3 regions of the Micromonospora sp. NPDC005215 genome follow, and region 1 is predicted to be linked to each of the others. Evidence: riboswitches for the same ligand, from Rfam matches in the RefSeq annotation. Region 1 holds a riboswitch; each other region holds the start of a gene.
What was found. A riboswitch is a leader RNA that binds a small molecule or an ion and turns the genes downstream of it on or off. The one in region 1 is predicted to bind cyclic di-AMP.
Positions count from the first base shown of each region.

Region 1 (3,257 bases):
TCCATCGCGTATTCCGCCGCGTTTCCACGGCATCGGTGAACCGACCGGCACGCTGGCCCGTATCCCGCACCGGATCGTTGGGAGTCTCGACTTGGGTTCCGACCACGCCCGTCCCGCTCCGTCCGCCCCGCCCCGGGTGCGACGGATCCTCGTCATGACGGTGGTGCCCCTCTTCGTCGCCACCGTGCTCGCCGCGGCGCTGCTCTGGCCGCGCGGAGGAGCACCGCAGCCCGACGGCGGAGCGGACGTGCCGCGCTACGCCGGCACGGTGACCCGGGTGGTGACCGAGCCGTGCCCGCCGCTGCCGTCGAGCCCCGAGGGCACTCCCACTGTCGGCGCCGGGCCGTGCGGCACTGTCGACGTCCGGGTGGACGACGGACCCGCCGCCGGCCAGCAGGTGCGGACACCGGTGCCCGACGGACCCGGCGCGCCCCGGGTCGACGTCGGCGACGAGGTCATCCTGGTCCAGTTGACCGACCCGACCGATCCCACCACCAGCAACTGGAACATCGCCGAGCACCAGCGCGGCACCCCGATGGTGTGGCTGGCGGTGATCTTCGCCGCCGCGATCGTCGCGTTCGGCCGATGGCGAGGTCTGGCCGCGCTCGCCGGGTTGGCGGCCAGCTTCGCCATCCTGCTCACCTTCGTACTGCCGGGCATCGGCGCCGGCAGATCACCGCTTCTGGTGGCGGTGGTCGGCGCCGCCCTGATCATGTTCGTGGTGCTCTATCTGACCCACGGCGTCACCGCGCAGACCTCGGTCGCGGTGCTCGGCACCCTGGGCAGCCTGGTGCTGACCGGCGTGCTCGCCACCATCGCCACGGCGGCAACCCACCTCACCGGCTTCGGCAGCGAGGATGCGACGACACTGTCGATGTTCCAGGGTGACGTGGACCTGCACGGCCTGCTGCTCGCCGGGATCATCATCGGTTCGCTCGGGGTGCTCGACGACGTGACGGTCACCCAGGCGGCCACCGTCACCGAGCTGGCGAACGCCAATCCCGGGCTGACCCGTGTGCAGTTGTACCGTGCGGCGACCCGCGTCGGCCGCGCGCACATCGCCTCCACTGTCAACACCATCGTGCTGGCGTACGCGGGCGCGTCGCTGCCCCTGTTGCTCCTGCTCACCGCCGACTCGCGGCCGATCGGGCAGATCCTCACCAGCGAGTTCCTCGCGCAGGAGATCGTCCGCAGCGCGGTCGCCACACTCGGGCTGATCGCCGCCGTGCCACTGACCACCGGGCTGGCCGCGATCGTGACCGCGGCCGGGCGCGCCGGAACCACGCCGCCCGTCGACGCCGCCCGGCCGCGCCCCCGGCCGGACCCGGCGGAGGCACTCGCCGCCCTCAACGCGCCGTTGACGGGGCGACCCGACGAGCCGGGCCAGACGCGGACCCGGCCCCCATCCACCGCCACCGACGGGTGGCCGGAGTCGAACAGGAGCACGGAAACGGCATGGTGACACTCCTCAGCGTGACCAGATCGGGTCTCCCCCCTGAGAACCGCGTCACTGGTCACACAACGCTATGGCGAAATGACGCTTTTGGTCGGCATCCAGGCGTAGCTCACCCAGTCGACTCTCGGGTAACGTCGCTGCCGGTTACCGATGAAGGCGCGAAGCGGCGCCTGCGGTGCCACCGCCCAATCGCCAACCGGCGAGCCGGGGACCCAGGTGTGTGGGGTGAATCCGCGTCAGCGGTAGGGGCCACTTCCGTCCCGAACCCGTCAGCTAACCCGGTCGGCGGTCGACGGAAGGGAACATTGTGACGGCACCCCTACGCCGCTGGTTGACACCCGTGGTGGCCGTGATCGCCGCACTGACAGTGCTCGCCGGGCCCCTCCCGGCCCACGCCGCCCCGACGACCCCCACACCGTCCGGGCACGAGGAGGCCGACGAGCCCAAGATGCTCAACGACGTCATCGAGCAGGTCAACCGCGACTACTCCGCCGCCAAGTCCAAACTGGACAAGTCCAAGAGGCGGCAGCTGGAGCTGGCGGTGGAGGTGGACCGGGCCAAGGCCGACCTCGACGCGCTGGCGCCACAGGTCGGGCAGATCGCCGCCCAGTCGTACCGGACCGGTCGGATCGGCGCGCTCGCGATGCTGCTCGAAAGCGACGCTCCGGACACGTTCGTGCAGCGCGCCGCGATGCTCGACGAGATCAACCTAGTGAACGAGAACAAGCTCGCCGAGGTCAACGCGGTGAAGGCCCGTGCCGAGCAGGCCAAGTTGGCCCTCGACACCGAGGTCCGGGAGCAGCAGAAGCAGACCGCTGTGATGGCCAAGCGCAAGAGCGAGGCCGACAAGGCGCTCGCCCTGGTCGGCGGCAAGGGCTTCACCGGCGGTCTGGTGGACGCCACCTCGAAGGTCGCCAAGATCGGGCCGGGCCGCACCGCCGACGGTGACTGGAAGGCGCAGTCCTGCAGCGAGAATGACCCGACCACGTCCGGTTGCGTCACGCCGCGGACGCTGCACGCGTACAAGGAGGTCAAGGCGGCCGGCTTCAACCGGTTCGTCGGCTGTCATCGCAACGGCGGACCGTACGAGCACCCGAAGGGCCGCGCCTGCGACTGGTCGTTGCAGAAGAGCGGCTTCAGCCCGTGGCACAACGAGGACACCCGGACGTACGGCAACAACGTCGCCGCGTTCCTCATCCGCAACGCCGACCGGCTCGGCATCTACTACGTGATCTGGAACCGGCAGATCTGGTTCCCGGCGACCGGCTGGAAGTCGTACAGCGGGCCGTCGAACCACACCGACCACGTGCACATGTCGATGCTCTGACCCGCAGCGTCTTCCGTCGAGGGCCGTTCCGCGTCGCGCGGAGCGGCCCTCTCCAGGTCAGGCGGCCGCGACCGGGTCGGCCGACCCGGTCGGTACGTCGAGCGTCGCGAAGCCGGCCGGCACGGCGGCCACCGGGCGCACCACTCCGGCGGCGAGCCGGTACGACACGCCCACCACCGCGCACCGCCCCTGCGCCACCTCGGCGGCCAGCACTGGCGACTGCCGGAGCAGCGTCTCGACCGTCTGCGCGATGTGGATGTCGACGATGCCGTCGATGTCGTCCACGCCCTCGGTCTCGGCCCGGCGCAGACTGGGCAGCACGGCGTCGACGACCGCACGCAGGTGCCCGGGAGGCTGGGTGCCGGTCGCGGAGGACTCCCGCGCCGCCTGCACCGCCCCGCACGAGTCGTGGCCGAGCACCACCACCAGCGGGGTGCCGAGGACGGTCACCGCGTACTCCACACTGCCGAGCAC
Region 1 is NZ_JBEXHQ010000001.1:195,133-198,389, forward strand. It holds gene ABZU25_RS00965 (YibE/F family protein) at 92-1,462, shown strand; cyclic di-AMP (ydaO/yuaA leader) riboswitch at 1,629-1,759, shown strand; gene ABZU25_RS00970 (hypothetical protein) at 1,764-2,783, shown strand; gene ABZU25_RS00975 (carbonic anhydrase) at 2,841-3,257, opposite strand, start outside.

Region 2 (3,257 bases), on a different contig from region 1:
GTCGTCCGACCGCCGACGACATCCGGGGTACGCCCGGCGACGTAGCCCGGCCCGGCGAAGGCATCGCCGACTCCGGGGGTATCCCGTCGCCCGGATACCCCGGAGTCGGCGAGCGCGAGTGGCTCATCCCCGGACCGAACCCGGGGACTCGTCGGGTGGGTCAGTAGACCGACAGGTGTACGTGGTTGGTGTGGTCGGTGGAGGGGGTGCCACCCGCGCCGCTGTACGACTTCCACCCGCTGCTGGGCAGCCAGATCTGCCGGTACCAGATCACGTACAGCACGGCGAGCTGGTCGGCGTTACGGATGAAGTACGCGGCCAGGTTGTTGCCGTACGTCTTGTCGCCGCCGGTGGCATTGCCGCCGAAGCCGCTCTTCTGGGCGGCGAAGTCGCAGGCCCGGCCCTTGGGGTGTTCGCCGGAGCCGCTGGGGCGGTGGCAGGAGACGTACCTGGTGAAGCCGGCGGCCTTGGCCTGGTTGAGCGCGTGCAGGGTGCGCGGGGTGATGCAGCCGTTGGCGGGCGTGGGGTCGTTGACGCTGCACGATTCGGATGGCCAGGAGCCGTCGGAGTTGCGGGGCGCCGCCTTCGCGTTGGCGGTGGAGGTGCCCCGGTTGGAGCCGGTGTCGGCGGTGGTCTGCGGCTTGGGGGTGTTGGCCACGGTCAGCGCCCGTTCGGCCTGGTCCTTGCGCTTGGCCATCACCGCGACCTGCTTGCGCTGTTCGATGATCTCGCCGTTCAGGGCGGCCCGGGTGCGATTGGCCTGGTCCTTGGTGGCGAGCAGATCGCGGAGCACGCGGTCCTCGTTGGCGGCCACCGCCTCCAGGGCGGCGGCCCGGTCCATGAAGCCCTCCGGGCTGTTGCTGTTGAGCAGTGCCGACACCGTGCCGAGCCGGCCCGTGCGGTACGCCACCCCGGCGATCTGGCCGACCTTGCCGTCGCGCTGGGCGAGCTCGACCTCGATGCCCTTCAGCTTGGTGGCGAGCTGTTGCTGCCGCTGCACGGAGGTGTCCAGAGCGCGTTTCGCGTCCAGATAGCCCTTGCTGGCGGCCTCGAGTTGGGCGCGTAGCGAAGGGCTGCCGCCCTCTTCGTCGGAGTCGGGTGCGGCGGCGGCCCGTAGGCCGGTCGGGGGAGCGGCCGAGGCGGTGCCGGCCGGGATCGCGACGCCGAGGGCGAACATCGCGACGATCAGGGCCGCCAGTCGGGCGGCGGTCGGTCGTGCTGGTGCCACTGCGCGTGTCCTTCCGTCAGCCGCCGACCGGGTTAGCTGACGGGTTCGGGACGGAAGATCCCTACCGCTGACGCGGATGCACCCCAGGAACGTGGTTCCCCGGTTCGCCCAGGTGGGCGATTAGGCGGCGACCGCCACCGGCGCCTGGAGGGCGCCGCCTGGTGGAGGCCGGGACCGAGCTTACCGGTGCCGGTGGGGCTGTTGCAGCCGATGTGACGGACGGTGCGTACGTCGTCACGGGAAACCTGTCACCACTCGATCGAGCCGCAGGCCCCGGAGGCGGCGCCGGGCTCGATCTGCAACGTCGCGTGCTCGATCCGGAAGTCGTCGTGCAGGGCGGTGCGCGCCGCGGTCAGCACCGCGCCGACCTCCGCGCCGGGTGCCATGGTCAGGTGGGCGGAGGCCACCTCCATGCCCGAGGTGAGCGTCCAGACGTGCAGGTCGTGCACCTCGACCACCCCGGGGACCGCGGCGAGCCGGTCGTGCACGGCGGTCACCTGGAGGTGTTCCGGGGCGGCCTGCACCAGGATGCGGACGGCGGCGCGGGCCAGCCGCCAGGTGCGCGGCAGGATGAACGCGCCGATGGCGACCGCGACGAGGGGGTCGGCCCACCACCAGTCGGTGACGGCGATGAGCAGCGCCGCGCCGATCACGCCGAGCGAGCCGAGCAGGTCGCCGAGCACCTCCAGGTAGGCGCCCTGAAGGTTGATGCTCTCCCGGGCTCCGGCGCGGAGCAGGGCGAACGCGGCGACGTTCGCGAGCAGGCCGAGCACTGCCACCGCGAGCATCGGACCGGCGACGACCTCGTGCGGGTCGCCGAAGCGGCGGATCGCGGCGATCACCACGTAGATCGCGACGCCGGAGAGCAGGACGGCGTTGGCCAGCGCGGCGAGGACCTCGAGTCGGTAGAGCCCGAAGGTGCGTTGCGGGTCGGCGGTGGCCCGCCGGGTCGCGGTGATGGCGGCGAGCGCCATCCCGATGCCGAGCACGTCGGTGAACATGTGCCCGGCGTCGGAGAGCAGGGCGAGCGAGCCGGTGTGCAGGGCGGCCACCGCCTCGACCACCATCAGGGTGGCGAGCAGCCCGAACGCCGCCCAGAGTCGGCCCCTGTGCTGGTGTGCGGCATTGGCGACCGACCCATGGTGGTGGTCATGACCTGCGCCCACGAGATCCACCTTCCGCCGCCGGTCGGGGCCCGGTCAAATGTATGCTCACATCGCTATGTATGCAAGTGTGGGGCAGGCCACTGGCCCGCCAGGCAGTTTGCCCCGAATCAGCCCGTTGGATCGATGGTGGTGAGCCGCTGCGTGGCCCGGGAGAGCGCCACGTACAGGGTGCGTACCCCCGCACCCGGATCTGCCCGGATCTCGCTCGGAGCGACAAGCACGACCCCGTCGTACTCCATGCCCTTGGCCTCCAGGCTGGTCACCACCTGCAGGCGCGGCGCGTCGAGCGCGTCGAGCCAACCGGCGACCTCGTCGCGGCGGGGGACCGGCGTGATCACCCCGACCGTGCCCTCCACCTCGGCCAGCAACCCGGCGGCCGCCTTCACGACGGCGGCCTCCAACCCGGTCGCGGGCACCACCAGCTCGACCGGATCGACCCCGGTGGAACGCACGGCGGTGGGCAGCAGCAGGTCAGGGTAGAGCCGGCGGATCTCCGCCGCCGCCACCGCGAAGATCTCCGCCGAGTTGCGGTAGTTGGTGGTGAGGGTGAAATCGTGCCGCTTACGCCGGCCCAGCGCCTGGTCCCGAGCCTGGGTCAGCTCCTCCGGATCACCTGTCCACGCGGTCTGCGCGGGGTCACCCACCACCGTCCAGGAGGCCAGCCGGCCACGCCGTCCGACCATCCGCCACTGCATCGGCGAGACGTCCTGTGCCTCGTCCACCACCACGTGCGCGTACTCCCGGTAGTCCTCCGGACGCTCCCGCGCCGCCGCCCGGGCCGCCCGCTGCCGGTCGCTGGCGGTGCTCAGCTCGCGTACGCCGCCAGCGAGCTGGAACGGGTCGCGCCGGGCCTTGGCCGGCTG
Region 2 is NZ_JBEXHQ010000004.1:107,968-111,224, reverse strand. It holds gene ABZU25_RS05485 (hypothetical protein) at 161-1,177, opposite strand; cyclic di-AMP (ydaO/yuaA leader) riboswitch at 1,234-1,365, opposite strand; gene ABZU25_RS05480 (cation diffusion facilitator family transporter) at 1,477-2,394, opposite strand; gene ABZU25_RS05475 (AAA family ATPase) at 2,502-3,257, opposite strand, start outside.
Region 2: another riboswitch for cyclic di-AMP. It lies ahead of ABZU25_RS05485 (hypothetical protein); the one in region 1 lies ahead of ABZU25_RS00970 (hypothetical protein).

Region 3 (3,257 bases), on a different contig from region 1:
CAGCACCGCCGCCGGGTCCTCCACGTGCGCGTTGTGCCCGAGACCGGGCAGCGTGGCGACCGGTACGCCGTACTCCTTGAGCTGTTCGTCGGTGACCATCGGGTCGTGCTCGCCGCGCGCCAGCACCACCGGCACGTCGGTGGCCGCGAGCAGCGCGGCCAGGTCGGGCTCGCCGACGGCGAACGCGGTCGGGTCCATGGCCAGACGCCAGCGGCCGTCGACCTGACGAAGGCCGGCGTCCACCACCGGATGGTCCGGCGGGAGCAGGCCGGTCAGCCCGGAGACGCGCAGGTAGCGACGGGCCGCCTCGGTGCGGCTGGCGAACCAGCTCACCGGGCGGGCGGCGAGCTCGGCTGCGCGCTCCAGCTCGGTGGGTGACCAGAGCGCCTTGATGCCCAACCCGACCACCGCGTCCACCGGCATCCCGGCGTCGCGCGCGGCCAACGCGAGGCCGACCACGCCACCCAGCGAGTGCCCGAGCACGACGAGCCGGTCGTCGGGGGCGAGGGCCTGCGCGATTCGCTGGGCGAAGCCGGCGAACGAGTACGACGGCAGTGGCGACGCCCAGCCGTGACCGGCGAGGTCCGGTGCCAGCCACCGCCCGGGCCAGTGTCGTTCCAGATGCGGCGCCCAGGGCAACCAGACGTCACCTGTCGCGCCCATCCCGTGCAACAGCAGCAGGACCGGCCTTCGACCGGCGTGACCACCCGATTCATCCACCACGGCCGCAGTCTCCCACGGTTCACGGCCCGGTACGAGAGTCGTCGACGGGGGCGTACCCGGGGCCGGCGTGGAAGACGCCACGGGCGCCGGCCCCTCGTGGGGGACGGCGCCCGTGGCGGTCCAGCGCGCCTGGGTCAGGCGGAGTAGCCCCGGCTGGCGATCCAGTTGGCCAGGTCGATGGTGGTGATCCAGTACGACGGGTCGGCCGGGTTCGCCGAGTCGGCGATCCGCACCGTGCGGCCGTTGTCCTTGTAACCCACGACGGCGATGTAGTGCCCGCCGCCGTAGGAGTGCCCGCCGCCGTCGGTGTCGGTGGCGTCTCCGACGACGTTGGCGACCACGCCACGGCCGTCGGTGATGGCCTTGACGACGTCGGCCTGGAGGCGGTCCATCTGCGCCCGGCTGGGCGCGCCGACGAACATCCGGGTCCGGTACGGGGAGCCCTTCACCTCGGCGTTGAGCACCCGGGTGGTGTCCTCGGCCGAGTTGGTGCCCATCTCGGTGGTGCCCAGCTCGGCGCCGAGCTCCTCCTGCGTACGGTCGATCCCGGTGGCGCTGAGCGCGTTGCGGGTGGCCGCCGGACCGCAGTTGTAGTAGGTGTTCTGCGCCTCGTACTCGTAGTCGAGCACCTTGGTCGCCGGCGGCTTCGGCCGCTCCGGCTTGCGGGTCAGGTCCGGGTTGCTGCTGGCCTTGGCGGCGGGCGCCGCGGCGCTGGTGGCCGGGGCGGCGGTCGGGGCGGCGCTGGTCGGCGCGGCGCTGGCCAGGGGAGACGCGTCGTTGGCGGCGGCGACGTCGCTGCGCATCTCGGCGACAGTGGTCGCGGTGCGCTGGCCGGCCGGCGCGTCGTCGGCGGTGGTGAGCAGGGTGCCGGTGGTGGCGGCGATCACGAGGGCCGCGGTGGAGGCGGCGATGATCTGGTACGGGCGCTCGGTCGCCATGCGGCGGAGCTGACGCTGCAGTGTGTGCTTCACGGGGTCCTCCACGGATCGGGGGGAGAGCGGCACACCGGGGCCGGACCGGTATCCGGGCAGGCGCCAGCGCGCGGACGATGGTCCGCGGATGGTGAACCGCTCAGGGAAACGCCCGGCGTGACCGGGCGGTTAGGCGATGACCCGGGGGGTCAGCTCACCGTCACTGGACGGATGAGCGGGGGCACCGCTGCGCCGTGGAGGCGAGGGAACAGCCGAGGGGTGGAGAGGTGCTGCACGAGGATGGAACTCCTTCCGACACCGCCTACCGGGTTAGCTGACGGATTCGGGCGGGAAGATCGCCCTACCGCGGGCCGTGGCTCGCGGATTCACCCCGGACTTGCTGATGGGTCCCCGGTTCGTTCATCACGATTGAGCGGGTCGGCGCGGCGTCGCCTCTTGCGATCGGTTACCGCACCGGACGGGACGACACTACTGGCCCGTTCACACCCTGCCAAGCCAGGTTCACCTGCGTAAACCCGAATCGGCGCGGCAATTTCTGCGCGTTCTGCCGATGATGTGACTCGATGGGACAAGCGGTTACGGTGACGCCTGTGGGCGACAACCGGACAGGTCGCCGACAGTGGGGTCACAATTCCGGGAAGAATCGAGCCGAACGTGCCGGACGCCCGATTCTGGAATGCGGTGACCGGGCTCACATAACGGATCGGAGTCAACCCGCACGGGCGGGGCGCCAGCGTGCCACGACGGCGGGACGGGCCGCCCCGCGCACCAGCCGGCGGGCCGGCGCCCGGCTCGGCCGCAGCCGGGCCGCTGCCGCCCACGCCTCGCCGGCAAGGATGCGCGCCGACTCGGCGGACAGTTCCGCAGCCCTCCAGGCGGCCCGCTCCGCGGCGGCGGCGGCCTGGTGGTCGACCCGTCTCGCGTCCCGGATCGACCGGCTGAGCAGCGCTTCCTGCTCGACCGGGTGCCGCCGGGGATCCCAGCCGCGCCGGTGCCCGAACACGTCGCTGAGCTGCGCCATGGTCAGGTCGCCCCGCCAGTACGCCGCCGTCGCCGCGCGGTGCAGGTAGCGCTCCCGGGCGGCGTACTCGGCGGGGGTGCGGGGGGTGTCCGGGGTGGGCAGCGCCCCGGACCCCGCGAAACGGCGTGCGGCGGTGTCCGCCTCGTCGTACCGCGCCCAGGCGCGTTCCACCGCTTCCTGACTGATCAGCCAGGCATCGCGTCGCCGTTGGGCCGTCCTGGCCGCGCCGGCTGCGGCGACAGCCACCTCCTCGGCGTACCGGCGCAGGTCGACGATCTCGGCGGCGGCCACCTCGCGCGCGGTCGGTACGGCCGGGGACGGGTCGCCGGTGGGCCGGTCCCGTTCGGGCCGGGCGACCAGCACGGCGAGTACGCCAAGCGCCAGCAGGAGCAGAGCCGACCAGATGGCAGCGGCCTGCGGTACCTCGGTTACGAACTGGTAGAAGACGGCGGTCTCCATGGTCGACACCTCGCGGAGAAAGCAGAGCGACGGGGAGCCCCACCGGCCACCTGGCCACGGCGGGCCACGGATCGGCGGGGTGCGGAGCTGGTGGGTCGACAGGGCGCGGCGACGGGACGCTT
Region 3 is NZ_JBEXHQ010000028.1:29,843-33,099, forward strand. It holds gene ABZU25_RS21080 (alpha/beta fold hydrolase) at 1-723, opposite strand, end outside; gene ABZU25_RS21085 (C39 family peptidase) at 858-1,706, opposite strand; cyclic di-AMP (ydaO/yuaA leader) riboswitch at 1,939-2,080, opposite strand; gene ABZU25_RS21090 (hypothetical protein) at 2,365-3,135, opposite strand.
Region 3: another riboswitch for cyclic di-AMP. It lies ahead of ABZU25_RS21085 (C39 family peptidase); the one in region 1 lies ahead of ABZU25_RS00970 (hypothetical protein).